One region of the Tardiphaga sp. 215_C5_N2_1 genome, then DNA from elsewhere that is predicted to be linked to it. Evidence: predicted binding sites of a transcription regulator. Region 1 holds the regulator's gene; each other region holds the start of a gene.
The links. Region 1 encodes PhoB, which activates phosphate uptake and scavenging genes when phosphate is short. Its sites were predicted from a motif close to TGTCATNNANCTGTCAT; they were not measured.

Region 2: a site for PhoB is predicted at 1,675-1,691, ahead of phnG (phosphonate C-P lyase system protein PhnG). Genes of this name have one in related genera too.
Region 3: a site for PhoB is predicted at 4,425-4,441, ahead of AB7828_RS17460 (acetoacetate decarboxylase). Genes of this name have one in related genera too.

The regions. Positions count from the first base shown of each region.
Region 1 covers NZ_CP197240.1:4,867,794-4,875,101, reverse strand. The annotation lists gene AB7828_RS23170 (Hsp33 family molecular chaperone) at 890-1,888, opposite strand; gene argF (ornithine carbamoyltransferase) at 2,163-3,101, opposite strand; gene AB7828_RS23160 (aspartate aminotransferase family protein) at 3,101-4,327, opposite strand; gene AB7828_RS23155 (GcrA family cell cycle regulator) at 4,774-5,283, shown strand; gene phoB (phosphate regulon transcriptional regulator PhoB) at 5,524-6,228, opposite strand; gene phoU (phosphate signaling complex protein PhoU) at 6,321-7,034, opposite strand; gene pstB (phosphate ABC transporter ATP-binding protein PstB) at 7,063-7,308, opposite strand, start outside.
Region 2 covers NZ_CP197240.1:2,753,244-2,760,551, reverse strand. The annotation lists gene ybgC (tol-pal system-associated acyl-CoA thioesterase) at 1-337, shown strand, start outside; gene AB7828_RS13185 (nuclear transport factor 2 family protein) at 420-887, shown strand; gene phnF (phosphonate metabolism transcriptional regulator PhnF) at 888-1,622, opposite strand; gene phnG (phosphonate C-P lyase system protein PhnG) at 1,748-2,209, shown strand; gene phnH (phosphonate C-P lyase system protein PhnH) at 2,212-2,820, shown strand; gene AB7828_RS13165 (carbon-phosphorus lyase complex subunit PhnI) at 2,823-3,929, shown strand; gene AB7828_RS13160 (alpha-D-ribose 1-methylphosphonate 5-phosphate C-P-lyase PhnJ) at 3,926-4,810, shown strand; gene phnK (phosphonate C-P lyase system protein PhnK) at 4,803-5,627, shown strand; gene phnL (phosphonate C-P lyase system protein PhnL) at 5,635-6,333, shown strand; gene AB7828_RS13145 (alpha-D-ribose 1-methylphosphonate 5-triphosphate diphosphatase) at 6,345-7,308, shown strand, end outside.
Region 3 covers NZ_CP197240.1:3,668,380-3,675,687, forward strand. The annotation lists gene AB7828_RS17440 (GNAT family N-acetyltransferase) at 73-669, shown strand; gene AB7828_RS17445 (RidA family protein) at 724-1,110, shown strand; gene rnk (nucleoside diphosphate kinase regulator) at 1,382-1,786, shown strand; gene AB7828_RS17455 (homospermidine synthase) at 1,915-3,360, shown strand; gene AB7828_RS17460 (acetoacetate decarboxylase) at 3,576-4,316, opposite strand; gene AB7828_RS17465 (MaoC family dehydratase) at 4,533-5,018, shown strand; gene AB7828_RS17470 (hypothetical protein) at 5,042-5,380, opposite strand; gene AB7828_RS17475 (MgtC/SapB family protein) at 5,487-6,203, opposite strand; gene AB7828_RS17480 (WD40 repeat domain-containing protein) at 6,300-7,308, opposite strand, start outside.

The DNA.
Region 1 (7,308 bases):
TCAACTGTCAAACAGCCACGGCTCTTCAGACATGCGTCATCGCCCCCATTATTTGCGGCGCGGGGGCGCCGTCGTCGCTTGCATTCCCGGCCCCCGTGAGAGGGCGTGCGGAACGCCGGGGCCTGATGCGAATGCGGTCTTCCGCAATTGAGAGTGCATCAGGACTTTCGGAGGCGCCGAGCAAGTGCCCGACGTTCCGCCTGCGGCGTTTTTTCGGTTGCTTGCACATCTGCCATGGCGAACGGTCCCATCACCAAAATTAATGTCCCAGGGCGGAGGGACAGGGTAGCCGCAAAGCACTTGGCCGAACGCGTTTCGATTTGGTCGTCCGTCACACTGTCCAGGGATCTTTCCATCTCAAGGTCGGCCGTCTCCTTGCCAGTGGCAGTGCTGGCGCAGATCCGTCCTGCCCGAAGACAGACGTCCCCCGTGAACCGCGTAACGCCGCATCTCCGGCGTCCACCGCATCCCACCCCGCGAACGTGACGATCGCGATCGCCCCTCTCGGTGAGGCAGGACGGAGGGAATATAAACCTGATGAAGATATTGTCAACGGGATATAGGAATAAATGTTTGGGTGCGCCAAACTGTCATTCCCCGGCAAACTAATTGGTTTGCCTGAGGGCGCGAGGAGACGCCGAAGGCGGCGTATCGCGAACCCGGAATCCCGACCTGTTCAGCGCAAAACACTCCGGGATTCCGGGTTCGCCTGCGCGCGACTTCGTCGCACTCCGACGCCCCGGAATGACGAGTGTGGATTGAGATTCCCCGCCACTCCATGTGGAGTGGCCGAGGTTCGCGCTCTGCCGGCTTAGCCGCTTTCGCGCGCCCTCAGGCACACCAATTGGTGTGCCGGGGAATGACAGCGGGGCGTGACGCGGGCGAATGCCTATTCCACGCCCGCTTCCTGCGGTGTGAACTCGTACACTGACGAACAGAACTCACAGGTCACGACGACCTTGTCGTCCTTGACCATATCGGCGCGGTCCTGCGGCTCGAAGCTCTTGAGCATGCCGGACACGGCATCGCGCGAGCAGGAACACTCCGCGCGCAGCGGCGATGGCGCGAAGACGCGGACGCCGCGCTCGTGGAACAGGCGATACAGCAGCCGCTCGCCGGAGAGATCTGGATCGATCAGCTCGACATCCTCGACGGTGCCAATCAGCGACTGGCCCTCGACCCAGGCGTCATCTTCCGGCACAGCATCCACCTTCGCGCCCTCCGGCGCATCGCCGGCATGGAGGTCGCGCTGCACGCGCTCCGGCGCCTTCGGAAGGAACTGCAGCAGCATGCCACCGGCGCGCCAGCGATGTGTCGGGCCACCTTCCTCGCCGCTGCGCCATTCCTCGCCGACGGCGAGGCGCACCTTGGTCGGAATCTGTTCGGAGCGCAGGAAGTATTCATGTGCGGCATCTTCCAGCGTACCGCCGTCAAGCGCGACGAGCCCCTGATAGCGGCTCATATCCGCCCCCTGATCGACGGTCATCGCCAGATGGCCCTTGCCGAGCAGCGCCGCGGTGCCGAGACCGGGCAAAAGGCGCTCGGCATCGAACCGCGCATAGGCGCGCATTTTATCCGGCGCGCGGAAGTCGACGATCATCAGCGACACCGGACCATCGGTCTGGGTCTGCAGGATGAAGCGGCCGTCGAATTTCAGCGACGATCCGAGCAGTGTGGTCAGCACGATGGCCTCGCCGAGCAGCTTGGCCACCGGCGCGGGATAATCATGCTTGGCGAGCAGCTCGTCGAGCGCCGGGCCAAGCCGCGTCAGCCGCCCGCGCAGATCGAGCGGCGCCACCTCGAAGGGCAGCACCGCGTCATCGACCGGAACGGAGGACGGCGCGCGGATGGGGGCGTCGGGCTGGAGATTTGGATTTGATGGGGTCATGGCGCTCTATTTGGGGGCGGAGGGCCGCAAGTGAAAGGGGGCGATGGAACCGGGAAAATGGAGCGTAAGCAGCTGCGCTTTTCTTCCCTCTCCCCCGCGCGAAGCGAAGCTTCGCCAGGTGGGAGAGGGTGGATCGAACATGCGAAGCATGTTCGAGACGGGAGAGGGGGCGCCACAAACACCGCGCTTTGCCGCTACCCCTCTCCCGCCCTCGCTTTGCTCAGGCACCCTCTCCCGCAAGGGGAGAGGGGAAGAAAGAAAGCTCCGTGCTGTCTCACGCCACCGCGTTGAGGCACCAGGCCAGAATGCCCTTCTGTGCATGCAGACGGTTTTCGGCCTCGTCGAACACCACCGACTGCGGACCGTCGATGACCTCGTCGGTGACCTCCTCGCCGCGATGCGCCGGCAGGCAATGCATGAACAGCGCATCGGGCTTGGCCAGCGACATCAGGCGCGCATTGACCTGATAGGGCTTGAGCAGGTTGTGGCGCGTCTCGCCGTCCTTGTCGCCCATCGACACCCAGGTGTCGGTGACGACGCAATCGACGCCCTTCACCATCGCATCGGGATCGTCGCTGAAAGTGATCGGCGCGTTTGCCGCCTTGACCCAGTCCTTGAACGGCTTCTTCGGCGACAGCTGCGGCGGCGTCGCGATATTAAGCTTGAACTGGAAGCGCTCGGCCGCATGCGCCCAGGACATCAGCACATTGTTGTCGTCGCCGGTCCACGCCACGGTGCGTCCCTTGATCGGGCCGCGATGTTCCTCATAGGTCATGACATCCGCCATCACCTGGCAGGGATGCGAGAAGCGCGTCAGGCCATTGATGACCGGCACCGTCGCATTCTCCGCGAGCTCCATCAGCGAGTCATGATTGAGGATGCGGATCATGATGATGTCGACGAAGCGCGACAGTACGCGTGCGGTGTCGGCAATGGTCTCGCCGCGACCGAGCTGCATTTCGGCGCCGGTGAGCATCACGACTTCGCCGCCGAGCTGGCGCATACCGACCTCGAACGACACGCGGGTGCGCGTCGAGGGCTTTTCGAAGATCATCGCCAGCGTCTTGTTCTTGAGCGGACGATCGGGCTCGGCATTCGTGCCATCCCGCCCCTTCAGCTTCGCCTTCATGGCGGCAGCCGCGTTCATGATATTGCGCAACTCGCTGGCCGGCACGGCCGTGAGATCGAGGAAGTGCCGCGGTGACGTGCTCATCACGCGGCTCCCTGCGTCTTTGCAGGTGAGCTGAGCGCCACGCAAGCCTGTTCCAGCCGCTGCACGGCCTGCTCGATCTCGGACTCGCTGACGATCAGCGGCGGCAGGAAGCGCACGACATTGTCGCCGGCACCAACCGTCAGCAGCTTCGCGTCACGCAATGCGGCCACGAGATCGCCGGCCGGCACGACAGCCTTGAGGCCGATCAGCAGACCTTCGCCGCGCACTTCGCTGAGCACATCAGGATGGCCGTCGACCACGCCCGCGAGTTTCTGTTTCAGCAACAGCGACATCTTCTTCACATGGTCGAAGAAGCCTGGCTTCAGCATGATATCGAGCACGGAATTCGCCGCGGCGACCGCCAGCGGATTGCCGCCGAAGGTCGAACCATGGGAGCCGGGCGCCATGCCTTCGGCCGCTTCCGCCGTAACGAGGCACGCACCGATGGGGAAACCGCCGCCGAGCGCCTTGGCCAGCGACATGACATCCGGCGTCACGCCGATGCGCTGATAGGCGAACAACTCGCCGGTGCGGCCCATGCCGGTCTGCACTTCGTCGAAGATCAGCAGGATGCCGTTCTTGTCGCAGAGTTCGCGCAATGCGCCGAAGAACGCGTTGCTCGGCGCGCGCACGCCGCCTTCGCCCTGCAGCGGCTCGATGAGAATGCCGGCGGTGTTCGGACCGATCGCCTTCTTAACGGCTTCGATATCGCCGAGCGGCAACTGATCGAAGCCGTCGAGCGGCGTGCCGTAGCCTTCGAGATATTTGGCAGCGCCGGTCGCCGCGAGCGTGCCGAGGGTGCGGCCATGGAACGCGCCTTCAAAGGTGATGATGCGCGTGCGCTCGGGATGGCCCTTGGAGAAATGATAGTGGCGGGTCACCTTGATCGCGCATTCCATCGCTTCCGCACCCGAATTGGCGAAGAACACGAAGTCGGCAAAGCTTTGTTCGCACAGCCGCGCGGCGAGGCGCTCGCCGTCCGGGCTCTTGAACAGGTTCGACATATGCCAGAGCTTGGTGGCCTGCTCCTGCAATGCGGCAACCATATGTGGGTGCGCATGGCCAAGTGCGTTCACGGCAACGCCGCTGGTGAAATCGAGATAGCGCTCGCCATCGGTTCCAATCAGCCACGCGCCTTCACCGCGCTCGAAAGCGACATCCGCACGCGCGAAAACAGGCAGCAAGTGAGCCTGAGAGAGGGGCGAAGACGTTGCGTTGCTGGTCATAACCGATCCGATCGAAAAGACTGCGGCCGCGTCGATGACAACTGTGCGAAATCGAACAACGGACCCTAGAAACGAAACGTGCCGCCCTTCTCGGGCGGCACGTGGGCATTATTCTATGTGTGCTGTGAAGACTGTCAACCGCGCACTGCGGCTTTCGAGTCACACGGAGTCGCAGAAAAAGCCGATTTTGCAGCTTTACTTGCAGAAGCATGTGGACGCGGCATGCCCGACTCTTGCGCGCGAGTCACGGCATATTGTAGCTTTTGCCTCGTCGGATACGACATCTCGTGCGGCGGTAGATCCTTTTGACACATCCAGTGCGGCGTAACAGCCGGACGCGAAATTCGCGCCCGGTGAGCGCTAAAGGATTCTGACCGCAGGGATTTTTGAAGTCTCAACTCGCAGCGCTGCCCGGTCAGGCCGGCGCTCACGAAGGGAAAACGGCGATGACGGTAATGACATGGACCGACGATCGCGTCGAACAGTTGAAGAAACTCTGGGAAGGCGGCCTTTCCGCCAGCCAGATCGCTGCGGAACTCGGTAACGTGACCCGCAACGCCGTGATCGGCAAGGTTCACCGCCTTGGCCTGTCCGGCCGTGCCAAGAGCCCCTCCTCGGCAGCTCCGCGGCAGCGCAAGGCGCGCCCGGCGCAGCAGATGGTACGCGTTGCCCGCCCGATGGCACGCGGCAATACCGCGCTGGCCCATAATTACGAGATCGAGGCCGAGCCCGACCCGATCGCCTATGACAACATCGTGCCGATCAGCCAGCGCCTGTCGCTGGTCGAACTCAACGAAGCCACCTGCCATTGGCCGATCGGCGATCCGTCGAGCGCGGACTTCTATTTCTGCGGCGGCAAGGCCCTGGCCGGCGCCCCCTATTGCGCGCATCACTCGCGCATCGCCTATCAGCCGGCAAGCGACCGCCGCCGCGCGGTGCCGAAGCCGACGCGCTGAGCTGGAAGATATCCAAGCCAAAGAAAATGCCCGGTGATGAGCCGGGCATTTTTTTGTTTGGGGCTTCTAACCTCTCCCCGCAGGCGGAGAGGTCGACGTCCGCATGCGAAGCATGAGGGCGTCGGGTGAGGGGCGCGCTCCACAGACTCCGAAGCCGATGGAGAGTCCCCCTCATCCGACCCGGCGTCGCTGCGCTATGCCGGGCCACCTTCTCCCCGCAGGCGGGGAGAAGGAAGACACCTACTCCGCCGCCTTGTCGAACCGGTCGTCCAGCGCGTAGCCGGCACCGCGCACGGTGCGGATCGGATCGGGCTCGCCGGCGGGATTGAGCAGCTTGCGCAGGCGGCCGATATGCACGTCGACCGTGCGCTCGTCGATATAGATGTCGCGGCCCCAGACGCTGTCGAGCAACTGCTCGCGGCTGAACACGCGGCCCGGATGTTCCAGGAAGAACTCCAGCAGGCGATATTCGGTCGGACCGAGATCGATCGGACGGCTTGAGCGCACGACGCGGCGCTTGTCGCGGTCGAGTTCGATGTCGCCAAACGCCAGGACGGTGGCGAGACGCTCGGGAGCTGCACGACGGAGCAGACCCTTCACGCGGGCCAGGAGCTCCGGCACGGAGAACGGCTTGACGATGTAGTCGTCGGCACCGGTGGCGAGACCGCGAACGCGCTCGCTCTCTTCGCCGCGCGCCGTCAGCATGATGATCGGCAATGCCTTGGTTTCGGGCCGTGCGCGCAAGCGGCGGCACAGTTCGATGCCGGACAGGCCCGGCAGCATCCAGTCGAGCACCACGAGATCCGGCACCCGCTCCTTCAAGCGGGTGTCGGCATCGTCGCCGCGAGCGACGGTTTCAACATCATAGCCTTCGGCGTCGAGGTTGTAGCGAAGCAGCGTCGTTAGCGCCTCTTCATCTTCCACAACCAGAATGCGTGCATTCACAGCCATCTTGATCAATACCCTCAGTGACGTCCGACAAGTCTTTAAATCATGATCCTTGCGGAAGACTGGCTTCCACTTTTCCTGATCATGCTTCAGACCGTCGGCGTATTCGCGAATGTGGTCATGTCGCCCTTCGGGCGCTTGTCGAGGATCTGCTGGCCCTCGATCATGTAGAACACGGTTTCCGCAATATTGGTGGCATGGTCACCGATCCGCTCGATGTTCTTGGCGCAGAACATCAGGTGGATACAGAACGAAATATTACGCGGGTCTTCCATCATATAGGTCAGGAGTTCGCGGAACAGCGAGGTGCAGATCGCGTCGATTTCCTCGTCGCCCTTCCACACCGTCATCGCAGCGGGCAGATCGTGTGCGGCATAGGCGTCGAGCACAGCCTTGACCTGGGTGGTCACGAGGTCGGTCATGTGCTCGAGGCCGCGGATCAGCTTCAGCGGATGGAAGTCGCTGTCGAGTGCATTGACGCGCTTGCCGATATTCTTGGAAAGATCGCCGATGCGTTCCAGATCGGTGGCGACGCGCAGCGCGCCGACGATCTCGCGCAAATCGACAGCCATCGGCTGGCGCTTGGCGATGGTCAGCACGGCGCGCTCTTCGATCGTGCGCTGCAACTGGTCGATCTCGGAGTCAGTGGCGACGACGCGCGCACCGAGCGCGACGTCCCGGCGGATCAGCGCATCGACGGATTCGACGATCTGCCGTTCCGCAAGGCCACCCATCTCGGCGACGAGACGGGTCAGCTCCTGCAGATCGTCATCGAAAGCCTTGGTGGTGTGTTCAAAAGCCATCTCAAATTCCTCCCGCGAATATGTCGCGTCAGCCGAAGCGGCCGGTGATGTAATCCTGGGTGCGGCGGTCGGTCGGCGACGTGAAGATCTTGTTGGTCTGATCGAACTCGATCAACTCGCCGAGATACATGAAGGCCGTGCTGTCGGAGACGCGGGCAGCCTGCTGCATGTTATGGGTCACGATCGCGATCGTGTACTGATCCTTCAACTCATCGATCAGCTCCTCGATCTTCGCGGTCGAGATCGGATCCAGCGCCGAGCACGGCTCGTCGAA
Region 2 (7,308 bases), 2.1 Mb from region 1:
GCGTTTCATGGAACGCGGCAGAACGAATTACTTGCGTTTGCTCGGAACGAGTCAACAAGAGCTGCTGAAAGAAGCGCGAGAGGATGCGCCCGGCTTTGCCTTCGTTGTTCGTTCGATGAAAATTGATTTTCTAAAACCGGCAGTCCTGGACGATCTGCTTGACGTCGTCACGGTTCCACAAGAGGTGAGGGGCGCCTCGATCATGCTGGGTCAGGAAGTGCGCCGCGGCGATGAGTTGCTGCTTGAGGCCAAGGTCAAGGTGGCCTTTGTCTCCGGCGGCCGCGCCAAGCCGATCCCGAAAGCGCTGCGGATTGCCATGAAGGCCGATCAGATTTAGCAATCGCCCCATAGGTGAAACGGCATCGACTCCGCATGCGGCAGGGCTACAATCCCTGCAACATCGCAAAGCCGAGGGTCCCATGTCGCGTCCACCGTTTCCGCCCTTCACCCGAGAGAGCGCCGCCCAGAAGGCCCGCATGGCCGAGGACGCCTGGAATTCACGCGATCCGGTGAAAGTGTCGCTCGCCTATACCGAGGACTCGACCTGGCGCAATCGCGGCGAGTTCTTTCAGGGGCGCCCGGCGATCGTCGAATTCCTCACCCGTAAATGGGCGAAGGAGCACGAATACCGGCTGATCAAGGATTTGTGGGCGTTCGACGGCAATCACATTGCCGTGCGCTTTCAATATGAATGGCACGATGACGCCGGCAACTGGCATCGCTCCTATGGCAATGAGCAATGGGAGTTTGACGAGGCCGGCCTGATGCGCCGCCGCGAGGCGAGCATCAACGATGTGGCCATTGCTGAGAAGGATCGCCGTTTCCTGTGGCCGGCGCCGGGGCCGCGTCCCGTCGATGTGCCGGGTCTCGGCACCGACCCGTTCTAACTAAAGCGAACCGCTATCGACCACGAATTCGACGCGCTCGGCGACGAAGCGCGAATGCGTAGCGCTGAGCGGCGTGCCGTCGGCATCCACATCGATGGAATCGACAATCAAGATCGGACGCCCGAGGGCGACACCAAGCCGTGTCGCATCGGTCGCGTCGATGATCCCCGCGGTGACCTTCGTCGAGGCGCGGCGATAGTCCTTGATGCCGTAATGCGCCAGGGCCTTAGTCATCGAGCGCACGCGCTCATAGACCTTGCCGAAATCGGGAAAGCGTTCGGCCGACAGCCAGTTGGTGCCGACGCAGATCGGCGTCTTGTCCGCCAACCGCAAGGCTTCAATGCGGATCAGCGGAGCGCCGGCTTTGAGGCCAAGCTGCCTGGCGAGATCGCGTGTTGCCACATCGTCCCAGGCTCCGATCAATTGCGCTTGCGGCTCGCGCCCGCCGGCACCGGCAATTTCCGAGAAGCGGGTGCGTGATCGCAGGGGATATGCAAGCTTTGGCGATTCCACATAGGTGCCGCTGCCGCGCTCGGCGCGCACCAGGCCGCGTTCGGCCAGGGTCGCGAGCGCGCGGCGCACGGTGTGCCGATTGACGCGGTAGATGTCAGCCAGTTCGGTCTCGCCGGGCAGCTTTTCGCCAGCGCCATAGCGGCCATCTGCAATGCCGCGCTCGATGCCGTCGGCGACGTGCCGCCACAATGCAACGCCTGTTGGCTTGTCCTGAATGGTCACAAAATCGGTCCCGGAATGATGTCGACCACGCATTAGCGAAAAATCGTGCCGCTGTCACGAAACGGTCATTGCCTCCGCCTATAAAGTTGTCTAGTAAATCATACAACTTGTTGAGCGGCGGTGACATGACTTCATCCTCCCTGAACCACCAGCAGGCCCGGCGCCGTGAGGCGATGGGGGTCCTTGGGCACTCCGGCACGGCGGATATCGCCGGATATCTCGATGCAGTGGCTGTTCCCGCCCATGAACAACTGCGTCAGCCGGAAAACGGCCTGGTGATGCTGCGCGGCCGGATCGGCGGCGATGGCGCGCCATTCAATCTCGGCGAGGCGACGGTGTCGCGTGCCGCTGTACGGCTTGCCAGCGGCGAGGTTGGCTTCGGTTACACACTCGGTCGTGACGGCGCGAAGGCACAGCTAATCGCGCTCTGCGATGCACTCATCCAGACCAGTGAATTTTCAGATGCTGTCGAGACCAAGGTGCTCACGCCGCTGCGCGCGCGCGTCGTCGCCGATAGCAAGCGCAAGGCCGCAGAGACGGCGGCAACCAAAGTCGATTTCTACACGCTCGTGCGCGGGGAGGGCTGATCATGACGACAGTTGCGGAAATGCCGGCCGGTTTCGCGGACAAGGTGCTTGCAGCGCAATCGACCTTCCGTTCGGTGATGGATGCGATGGCGCGTCCGGGTACCGTGCAGCGCATTCAGGCTGTTTCGGGCGTGCCCGCGCCAATGATGCGCGGCGCGGCGGCCATCGCGCTGACGCTGTTCGATCAGGATACGCCGGTGTGGCTCGATGCCAAGTTGGCGGCGACGATGGATGTTGCCAAGTGGATCAAGTTTCACACCAGCGCGCCGGTCATCGCCGATCCCGCCGTGTGTGCCTTCGCTGTGGTGGCTGATGCTGCCGCGCTGCCGTCCTTCGAGCACTTCGCCTTCGGCACCGGCGAATATCCGGATCGCTCCACCACGATCGTTCTGCAGGTGGCGAGCCTGACTGAAGGCCCGACCTATGAATTGCGCGGTCCGGGTATCGATGGTGCCACCATCCTGCGTGCTGCGATCGGTGTGCCGGATCTGCTGGATCGTCTCGCGCTGAATGCCTCGCTGTTTCCCCGCGGCATCGACCTCGTGCTGGTCTCCGGCGAATCCATTGTCGCGCTACCGCGTACCACGCGTCTTGTCGCGAAGGAGGGCTGAGCATGTATGTCGCCGTCAAGGGTGGCGAACGCGCCATCGAGAATGCGCATCGTCTGCTGGCTCATGAGCGCCGGGGTGATCGCGATGTGCCGGAAGTATCGCTGGCACAGATCTCCAATCAGCTCGGTCTCGCCGTCGATCGCGTGATGACCGAAGGCTCGCTCTATGACCGCGAGCTCGCGGCGCTGGCCATCAAGCAGGCACGCGGCGACATGATCGAGGCGATCTTTCTGCTGCGCGCCTTCCGCGCGACGCTGCCGCGGTTCGGTTCGAGTGAACCCGTCGATACGTCGCAGATGCAGGTGCGTCGCCGCGTCTCCTCGACCTTCAAGGACATGCCGGGCGGCCAGGTGCTCGGCCCGACCTTCGACTATACGCATCGTCTGCTCGATCCGGTGCTGACCGGCGAATCCTCGCCCGAGCAGCCGGCCATGACCGATGCAGAGCCGGGCGTGATGCCGCGCGTCACCGATATTCTTGGCCGCGACGGCCTGATTGAAACGTCGCCCATCGAAGATCCCGAGAAGCCGGTCGGCGATCTCACGCGCGACGCGCTGAGCTTCCCGGCAGACCGCGATCTGCGGCTGCAGAATCTCGCGCGGGCCGATGAAGGCTTTCTTCTCTCGCTCGGCTATTCGTCGCAGCGCGGCTATGGCCGTAACCATCCTTTCGCCGGCGAGATTCGCCTCGGTGAAGTCGAGGTCGAATTCATGGCCGAGGATGTCGGCTTTGCCGTGCCGCTTGGCTCGATCACGCTGACCGAGTGCCAGATGGTCAATCAGTTCAAGGGCTCGGATACCGAGGCGCCTTGCTTTACCCGCGGTTACGGTCTCGCCTTCGGCCAGTCTGAGCGCAAGGTGATGTCGATGGCGCTGGTCGATCGCACGCTGCGTGCACGCGAACTCGGCGAGGACATCAAGGCGCCGGCGCAGGACGAGGAATTCGTCATGTCGCATTCCGACAATGTGCAGGCGACCGGCTTCGTCGAGCATCTGAAGCTGCCGCATTATGTCGACTTCCAGTCCGAGCTCGGCTTGCTCCGCAAGCTGCGCAAGGAATTCGCCGATGCCAACGAGACGCCCGTTGCTCTTCAGGAGGCCGCGGAATGAACGCGCCGACATATAACTTCGCTTATCTGGACGAGCAGACCAAGCGGATGATCCGCCGCGCCATTCTCAAGGCGATCGCGATCCCCGGCTATCAGGTGCCGTTCGCCAGCAGGGAAATGCCGATGCCCTATGGCTGGGGCACCGGCGGCGTGCAGGTCACGGCGGCGATCCTCGGTCCCATCGACAAACTCAAGGTGATCGACCAGGGCTCCGACGACACGACTAATGCGATCTCGATCCGTAAATTCTTCGAGAAAACTGCCGGCGTTGCCGTGACCACGAGCACGGGCGATGCGACTGTGATCCAGACACGGCATCGCATTCCCGAAGCGACGCTGCAGGCGCATCAGGTGCTGGTCTATCAGGTGCCGATCCCCGAGCCGCTGCGCTTCCTCGAGCCACGCGAGACAGAGACGCGGCGTATGCATGCGCTCGCCGAATACGGCTTGATGCATGTAAAGCTGTATGAAGACATCGCCCGCTTCGGCCATATCGCCACGTCCTATGCCTATCCGGTGAAGGTCAATGCGCGTTACGTGATGGACCCGTCGCCGACGCCGAAATTCGACAATCCGAAGATGGACAATTGCGCGGCGCTGCAGCTGTTCGGCGCCGGCCGCGAGAAGCGCATCTATGCGATCCCGCCTTACACATCGGTGGTGTCGCTGGATTTCGAGGATCATCCATTCGAGCCCTACAAGCACAAGGCCTGCTGTGCACTGTGCAACGCCGAGGATAGCTATCTCGACGAGATCGTCACGGACAACAAGGGCAGCCGGATGTTCGTCTGCTCCGACACCGATTATTGCGAAACGCGGCAATCACAGGGGTATCGCGGCAGCGAGAATGCTGCGCCCTATGCGGAGAGCGCAAATGCTTGATGTGACAGCGAATTCAACTGTACCGGGGGCGCGCGCGGCTGCGAGTGACGAGCCGTTGCTCGTTGCGGCAAACCTCGGAAAATCTTATGGCCGTCTTGCGGCATGCCGCGACGTGTCCTTCGAACTCTATTCCGGCGAGGTGCTGGCTATCGTCGGCGAGTCCGGGTCCGGCAAATCGACACTGCTGCAGATCCTCTCCGCCCAGTTAGCGCCGACCACCGGCAGCGTCTCCTACCGGATGCGCGACGGCGTGACCCGCGATCTCGCGGCGATGGGCGAAGCCGAGCGGCGCTTCCTGTTTCGCACCGACTGGGGCTTTGTGCATCAGGACCCGGCGATGGGACTGCGCATGGCAGTCTCGGCCGGCGCCAATGTCGGCGAGCGGTTGATGGCCGTCGGTCAGAACCACTACGGCAAGATTCGTGATACCGCGACCTCGTGGCTCGAGCGCGTCGAGATTTCGCCCGAGCGTATCGACGATGCGCCGCGGACCTATTCCGGCGGCATGCGGCAGCGGCTGCAGATCGCGCGCAACCTCGTCACCGAACCGCGTCTCGTGTTCATGGACGAACCGACCGGCGGTCTCGATGTCTCCGTGCAGGCGCGCTTGCTGGACATGATGCGCACGCTGGTCAGCGAGCTCGGTCTCTCGGCCGTCGTTGTGACGCACGATCTCGCGGTGGCGCGGTTGCTGTCGCATCGCGTGATGGTGATGCAGGGCGGTCGCGTGATCGAGACGGGGCTCACCGATCAGGTGCTCGACGATCCCAGAGAGCCCTATACGCAACTGCTCGTTTCCTCGATCCTGCCGGCGTGAGGTCAAGATGATTCCGATGATCGATATCCGCAACGCCGAAAAGACCTTCGTGATGCATCTGCAGGACGGCATCCGCCTGCCGGTGGTGCGCAACGTCTCGTTCCATGTGGCACCGGGCGAATGTGTCGTGCTGTCCGGTCCGTCGGGGGCCGGCAAATCGTCGATCCTGAAGATGATCTTCGGCAACTATCGCTGCGACGGCGGCACCATCGGAGTGCGCCACAACGGTGATGTCATCGATATCGCCACCGCCGAGCCGCGCGAGATCCTGGGTGTGCGCCGTGACACCATCGGCTATGTCAGCCAGTTCCTGCGCGCGGTGCCGCGTGTCGCCGCCATCGATGTCGTGGCCGAGCCGCTGCTCGCTGCTGGCATAACGCGCGAGGAGGCGCGTGCGCGTGCCGGTGCATTGCTTAAGCGCCTCAACATTCCGGAGCGGCTGTGGAAGCTGCCGCCCTCGACCTTTTCCGGCGGTGAGCAGCAACGCGTGAATATCGCGCGTGGCTTTATCTCCGATCTGCCGATCCTGTTGCTGGACGAACCGACCGCGTCGCTCGATGCCGCCAACCGAGCCGTGGTCGTTGAACTGGTCGCCGAGAAAAAACGTGCCGGCGTCGCCATGGTTGCCATTGTGCATGACGACGAAGTGCGGCACTTGATCGCCGATCGGCTGGTGGACGTCGCATCCTTCGCCGCTGCTGCCTGAGAAAGAGAACCATGACCGCATCATCGACCGAAACCGTCATCGGCAACGCCAGGATCGTTCTTGCCGACCGCGTCATCGACAAGGGCTGGATCGCCTTCGCTGGTGGACGCATCGCCGAATTCGGCGAGGGTGATGCGCCACGCGGTAGCGACGATGCGCGCGGCGATCTGATTATGCCCGGCCTGATCGAATTGCACACCGATCATCTCGAAGCCCATTTCATGCCGCGGCCAAAGGTGTTCTGGGATCCCATCGCTGCCGTCGTCTCCTATGACGGTCAACTTGCCACGTCCGGCATCACCACGGTGCTCGACTCGGTGCGGGTCGGCTGCGAGGACTCAAGCCAGGGCATCGACAGCTACGCCGGCTTGCTGGTGGATTCGATTGCCTCTGCCGGCGAAGCCAGTCTCCTGCGGGTCGATCACTTCCTGCATCTGCGCTGCGAGATTCCGATGCCGACCGTGGTCGAGGAAGCGAAGGCACTCTTGGCGAAGCCGAACGTCCGGCTGATGTCGCTGATGGATCATACGCCCGGGCAGCGCCAGTTCCGCGACGAAGAAAAGCTGCGCACATACTATCGCGGCAAGGGCGGCAAGTCCGATGCCGAGCTCGATGTGATGTTCGCGCAACGCCTGGCTTGCCAGCAGCAATATGCGGCAGGCAATATGCGGGCGATCGTGGCGCTGGCTCACGGGCGCAATATTCCGCTGGCGAGCCATGACGACACTACGGAAGACAACGTGACCGAAGCCGTTGGAGACAAGGTCTCGGTGGCCGAATTCCCGACGACGCTGGAAGCGGCCCAAGGACTGCACAAGGCTGGCATCGGCATCCTGATGGGAGCGCCGAATGTCGTCCGCAACGGCTCGCATTCCGGCAATATCGCGGCGATCGATCTCGCCCGCGAAGGCATGCTGGATATTCTGTCGTCGGACTATGTGCCGTCGAGCCTTCTGATGGGAGCCCTGCAGCTCT
Region 3 (7,308 bases), 1.2 Mb from region 1:
CTCTCATCCCGTCACCTTCCAATTCTGGATGACAACACTCCGTGTGAAAAACGGAGTGGGGACCGACATGCCATGACCGATCTGCACGAGACCGCCACCAACAACACTGTTGCTTTGCCCATCGCAGCCCCTTCGTACGAGATCCGTGCGGAACGTGGCTCCGACGTCGCCGCCCGTGAATCTCTGCTGGATGTGTGCTTCGGCGCTTCGCGCCATGCCCGCACCTGCCAGCGACTGCGTGACGGACGACTGCCCGCCGAAGGCCTGGCCTTCTCGGCGGTGGTGCAAGGCAGGCTGGTCGGCACGATCAGGCTTTGGCATGTCGATGCCGGGGGCCGAGCTGCGTTGATGCTCGGCCCCCTGGCGGTCGATCCGGGTGCCCGCGACCTTGGCCTTGGCGCCGCGTTGATGAATCACGCGATCGCCGAGGCCTCGGCGCGCGGCCATGGCGCCATCGTGCTGCTCGGCGATGCACCTTATTACGCCCGCTTCGGCTTCATGCCCCGGAAAATGACCGATCTGGCGCTGCCCGGGCCGTTCGAGCGCGATCGCCTGCTCGGCCTTGAACTGAAGCCCGGAGCGCTGGATGGCGCCCGCGGCATCATCTTCGGAAGCGGTAAATGGGTCCGCAAGGCTGCTGAGCCTGCCGATCTGGCCCACGCGGCTTGATTTGACCACCAAGACACGGCATTGCGGAGCTCACCTCCGCAGGAGAGCCCGGTAATGACGCGCAAACTGATTTCCACCGGATCGCCATTCGAAAAGACCGCTGGCTACAGCCGCGCCGTGGTCGATGGCGATTTCTGCTTCGTGTCCGGAACCACCGGCTACGATTACACCACCATGATCTTGCCGGCCGACGTCACGGCACAGACACAGAACTGCTTCAAGACCATTGAAGCCGCGCTGAAAGAGGCCGGCTTTGCCATGGCCGATATCGTGCGTGCGATCTACTACATCACCGACGCCAGCGACGCCGACAAGGTGTTCGCGGTGACCGGCGCGCATCTCGGCGAGATCAGGCCCGCTGCCACGCTCCTCGTGGTCTCCGGGCTCTACAAGCCCGAGATGAAAGTCGAAATCGAAGTCACCGCCAAGCGGCGCAGCTGATCGTCAACCGCGCGTCAGACACGCCCGTTGGACGTCGCTGCTAGCAACGGCGCCATCGCCGGTTGACTTTCACTGCAGGATACATAGGTTTCGGCCATCATGACGAACCTGCCCCGCAACCGCTTACTGCTCCGCGCCGGTCACCTTCAAGCAGGAATGTGACCCGGGCGCACGCGCGCGTGCCGTCCGGGCTTGTTCGATTTCAGCATCCTCATCATTCTTGGCATGCTCGGGCGCTTTGCGCGCCGGGCGTCATTTGGCTGTGAAACCCATGATCCATTCCCTTCGCACTGAGCCGCCGCCCATCACACTCCGCCGCAGCGACCGTGAGCGTCTCGGCGTACTGGCCGAGGCCGCTGCAGAGAAATACCCCGTGACCGCCGACTTTCTGGCCGGCGAAGTTGAGCGCGCGACAATCGTGCCTGACACTCATCCATTGCCCGGAATCGTCGGCATGGAGTCCGATGTGACGTTCCGCGACGATATCAGCGGGCAGGAAAAGCACGTCACACTGGTCTATCCGACCTCCGCCGACGTGGACGCCGGGCGAATTTCGGTATTGACCCCGATCGGAGCCGCGCTTATCGGCCTTTCTGCGGGGCAGTCCATTACATTCGAGACGCCCTCGGGGGAACAACGTTCGCTGACCGTTCTCTCGGTCGGCATACGCCGCTGAGCTGCATTTAATACTGGCATCGAGATTTCATTCCCGAAATTTCATTCTGATGTCACATCGTCACTGTCCTTTCCCAACCGCGCACGACGCAGCGCGTTCATCTTGATCCTGTCTGGAGTTAGAAGCTGATGTCCTCATCCCCCGCCTCGCCGATCTACGCGAAGATCACTGGCCCCATCGTGATCGTCGGCTTCGGCTCGATCGGCAAGGGCATGGTGCCGATGATCGAGCGGCATCTCGACTACGACAAGTCGCGCATCACCGTGCTCGACCCCAAGGATGAAGGCCGCAAGGCGCTGTGCGACAAGCATGGCCTGCGCTTCATCCAGCAGGGGCTGACCAGGGAGAATTATCGCGACCTACTGACGCCACTGCTCACCGAAGGCGGCGGCCAGGGTTTTTGCGTCAACCTGTCGGTCGATACCGGCTCGGTCGATATCATGGAGCTCTGCAACGAGCTCGGCGCGCTCTACATCGACACGGTCAACGAGCCTTGGCTCGGCTTCTATTTCGACGCCTCGAAGGGCGCCGAAGCGCGCTCCAACTACGCTTTGCGCGAAACGACGCTGGCCGCCAAGAAGGCACGCAAGCCCGGCTCGACCACGGCGGTCTCCTGCTGCGGCGCCAATCCCGGCATGGTCTCCTTCTTCGTCAAGCAGGCGCTGCTGAATGTCGCCTCCGACCTGAAGCTCAATGCCCCGCAACCGAAGACCAAGGCCGAATGGGCGGATTTGATGCGGCAGGCCGGCATCAAGGGCGTCCACATCGCTGAGCGCGACACCCAGCGCTCCAAGTCGCCGAAGCCGCCGGAGGTCTTCGTCAACACCTGGTCGGTCGAAGGCTTCCTCTCGGAAGGCGTGCAGCCGTCCGAACTCGGCTGGGGCACCCATGAAAAGTGGATGCCGGAGAATGCACACACCCATGAGGCCGGCTGCGGCGCTGCGATCTACCTGATGCAGCCCGGCGCCAATACGCGCGTGCGCACCTGGTGCCCGACGCGCGGCGCGCAATACGGCTTCCTCGTCACCCACAACGAGTCGATCTCGATCTCCGATTATTTCACGGTGCGTGACGCTTCGGGCACCGCGGTGTTCCGGCCGACCTGCCACTATGCCTATCACCCGGCAGACGATGCCGTACTGTCGCTGCACGAGATGTTCGGCTCCGGCAAGATGCAGACGAAGCACCACATCCTCGACGAGAACGAAATCGTCGATGGCATCGACGAACTCGGCGTGCTGCTCTACGGCCACGACAACAATGCCTACTGGTTCGGCTCACAGCTCTCCATCGAGGAGACGCGTGAACTCGCGCCCTATCAGAACGCCACCGGCCTGCAGGTGACCTCGGCCGTGCTCGGCGGCATGGTGTGGGCGCTGGAGCACCCGACCGAGGGCATCGTCGAGGCCGACGAGATCGACTTCGAGCGTCTGCTGGAGATCCAGACACCCTATCTCGGCCCGGTGAAGGGCTACTACACCGACTGGACGCCGCTCGAAGGCCGCCCGGGCCTGTTCCCGGAAGATATCGATACGAGCGATCCGTGGCAGTTCAAGAACGTGCTGGTGCGTTGAACTGAGTGCTCAGCCTGAATGAGTAACGACGAAGGCGGCAGTGTCGGACACTGCCGCCTTTTTTGTACCTTCGCATTTTATGGTGAGGCTCTGCCTTCTCCCCACGTCATGGCCGGGCCTGACCCGGCCATCCATCTTCGTTGGACGGTGCAGAAAGGTGGATACGCGGGTCAAGCCCGCGTATGACGTCGGCGTGTGAGGAGGCCCTGGACAGCTCACTTCGCCAGATAATCAAACGCCACTTCGCCCAATCCCAGCGTCAGGTCGCACTTGAAGTGCAGCGCCGACACGACTTCCTTCACCGGCAACCGCGCCACATCCGCGAGCGCATGCGGGAACAGCCCGAGTGCCGCAGGTCCGGTCCAGGCTTCCTTCAGATTGATCTCTTCCAGGTGATAGTGCACCAGCTCGCAGATGCGCGGCGTGCCGTCGACATGCGGGATGATCTTCAGAATAAAGTTCGGCACCTGCAGCGCGTGCATCACCGTGTCATGATCCACCGGCCGGTGCTTGTAGCCCATGGTGCCGGACGCACAGAGCACCGAGCCGTAATGCAGCGTGCCGACCAGCACGTCGCTTTCGACCACGATCTTCGGCGTCGCGCGCTTCTTCGGGAAGCCCCACAGCTCGCGTCCACCGGCGATCGGCGCATCGTCATCGAGATACATCGAATGGATGTAGACGCCCTCGACGCCATTGAGGCGCACCGGAATCGCCTGCCCGGTTTCGGTGTAATCGCCGAAGCCGGTGGAATCGGGCATGCGGATGAATTCGTATTTGACGATGTTGTCGACGATCTCCAGCGGCTCCGGCACCACAGCCTGCAGCGCGTCCATGTCGGTGCGATAGCTGATGATGAAATATTCGCGGTCGTAGAATTTGTAGGGCCCGCGCGGGAATGACGGATTGGTCAGCGGCATCGAATAGGCGTTGTTGCGAACGTCGTCGATTTTCATGAAGCCCCCCTGTGATCTCGTGCGCAGGGAGTATGGAGGCGACTGGTGAAGCTGGCGAGACAAGATTGCAGGCACCTGCCCAGCCAGCCGCCGTGGACACGTGAAACCACGAGACCACGATGACATATGAGCTTAAAAAGGGCCGTTTGAAACGCCGTCCATGACGGGCGCAAATATTGGGAAGCCGGAGTGTCAGACGAGAGACGTGCAGCCGAAATGGAAGCGATCCGCGCCAAGCTGATTCCGCTGGAACAATATCGCAAGCTGCTCAACGGACCCGAACTCGTGTCGGAATGGCTGATGGTCGATCAGACGATGATCGATACGTTTGCAGACGCCACCCGCGATCATCAATTCATCCACACCGATCCCGAGCGCGCCAAGGCTGAGACGCCGTTTGGCGGTACGATCGCCCATGGATTTCTAACGCTGTCATTGCTGTCGACGCTGGCTTTCGATGCGATGCCGGGCGTCGAGCGAACGCGGATGGGCGTCAACCATGGCTTCGAGCGCGTGCGGTTCAACAGTCCGGTCAAATCCGGCACGCGGGTGCGCGGCAAGTTTCGCCTGGTCAAGCTGACCGAACGCGTGGTTTCGCTGCAATCGGCCTGGGATGCGGTTATCGAAGTGGAAGGCGTGACCAAACCGGCTTTAGAAGCGCACTGGATCACGCTGGCGCTGCTGGATTCCAACACCGTCTGAATGATCGCTTGCTCAGCGTATGACTACTTCGCCGTGATCGGCGGCGCGGTCTTCTCAGCCGGCGCCGGTGGCAGCGCCGGCTTGGCGCCGGCATCGCGTGCTTCTGCATCCGGACGCGCCGGCTGCGGCGGCGTTTCCTGCGGGCGCTGGCCAGTGGTCGCGGGTTCTGCGGGGGCCGACGGCTTGTTTTCGGCACCCGGCGTTGACTGCAGTGGCGGCGTCGCCTGGGCAAATCGAGCGGATGGCGGCGTTAGCGTGAGCCGCGCCATTGCCGACGTCGATGCGCCCAATCCTGCTGCGGTCGCCAAGATCGCGATCGTGAAATAGGTCCGGAACACGCGCGTCTGGGTCGTCGGGATCATGGCATCCACCGCAGTTAATGTGCGGTGACAACGGGAGCCGCCCGCCAAAGTTCCCGAGCCGGAAAGTCGCAGATCGCCTATGGCGCCCTGGACTTCTTCTGGACGACTAATCCTTGGTGCTGACGTCCCATGTGGCGTTGCGCACGCCGGCATACGCCTCGAGCCGGGCGGCCACGGCATCCAGCTCCTTGGGATCGACGGCCGTCGAGACCAGCGTGGCGACGATCTCCTGCTGGGTGTCGCTCTGCTCGATCACATCGACATCGCCGACCGGATATTTTGCGGCTTCCAGCGCCTCCTGCAGGCGCTCGCGCATCTCCGGCACCACCTCGGGCGAGACCGTGAGCCGCACGTAATAGGTCACTTCCGACGACTTCGCGTCCAGCGGCGCCCGGTTGATCGCATTGACCAGCGGCCGCAGCAACGTATTGCCGGCCAGCACGAAAAACGTAAGCGCGATAGCCTGTGCGATCATGTCCGCGCCGGCGCAGGAGCCCACCGCGGCCGAACTCCATAGCGTCGCCGCCGTATTGAGGCCGCGCACATTGGTGCCTTCCTTCATGATGACGCCCGCGCCGAGAAAGCCGATGCCGGAGACGACATAGGCGATCACGCGCACCGCGCCATCGGCACCGTGCAGCTGCATTGCCAGATCGACGAAAGCGGCCGCCCCGAGCGCCACCAGCACATTGGTGCGCAGGCCCGCGGTGCGCTGGCGATATTGTCGCTCAGCACCGATCAGCGTGCCCAGCACAAAGGCCGTGGCCAGGCTGAGCAGCGTGTCGAGGAAGTCGTAGGTCTGGAATGTTGCCAAAAATCGCATGATGTCTGCATGCGTACAGGAAGTGACGGGCGGATGACAATGCCGCCTCGCACCGACCGTCGTGAACTCCCTCTCCCCACAGGGGAGGTGAAAGAACTACAGCTCCAGCAGCCCGGCGTCGCCGTCCTGATCGGCAAAAGCCAGCAGCGTACCCTTGGCATTCCAGGCCAGCGCGCTGACGGGCTGCCCTTTGTTGGCCCGCACCAGAATTTCCGCGCCGTCGGTCATGCGGACCATCAGGATAGTGCCGTCACTGTAACCGGCGGCCAGGATGTCCTGCTTGGGATGACAGGCCACCATGGTGACCTTGGCCTTGAGCGGCGCCAGCATCGCCGGCTCCTTGCCCATCGGGCCGTCCTTGCTGGCAAACGGCCAGATGATGACCGTATCGGCGCCCGAGGTCGCGAGACCCTTGCCGCCGGCGCTCCAGGAAATCGAGCGCACGCGTGCGGGATAGCCGGTCATGCGCATGTGCTTGCCGTCCACGAGACGCCAGCCATGCAGCGCCGGCTCATGCATCGCGGTGACCAGAAACTTGTTGTCCGGGCTGAAGGTCACGCCGAGATGCGAACCGGCCCATTCCAGCACTTCGGCATTGCCGGCCATGTTGGGAAACCACAGCGTCACGCCGTTGTAGTGGGCTATCGCGAGCCGCAGCCCTTTGGGCGCGAATGCAAGGCCGCCAACGGTCGATGGCACCTCGAAGAATTTCACTTCGCCCTTCGGCGCCTGCACGAAGGCCGTCTTGCCCGCCGACCACGCCACAGCGCCGTCGGGATGCAGCGCGACGCTGTCGATCCAGCGCCGCTTGGCGTCGGTCGCAAAGGTCGAGACTGTGCCGTCGCGGTCGAGCACGACGACCTTGCCGTCGTCGCAGCCCATCACGATGCGCTTGCCGTCGGAGGTCGAGCACAGGATGCCACCGAACGCGACCTCGACCGGCGACATCGCGCCTGCCGGATCGACCAGCGTGACTTTCTCTTCGGCGCCGACAAAGGCTGCCTTGTCGCCGAGAAAATGCACTGATGTGACCGACGCACCGATGGCCACCGGCAACACGCGGTCGGTGACCGAAACGATGGATTCCTGCTCCTGCAGCGGATTG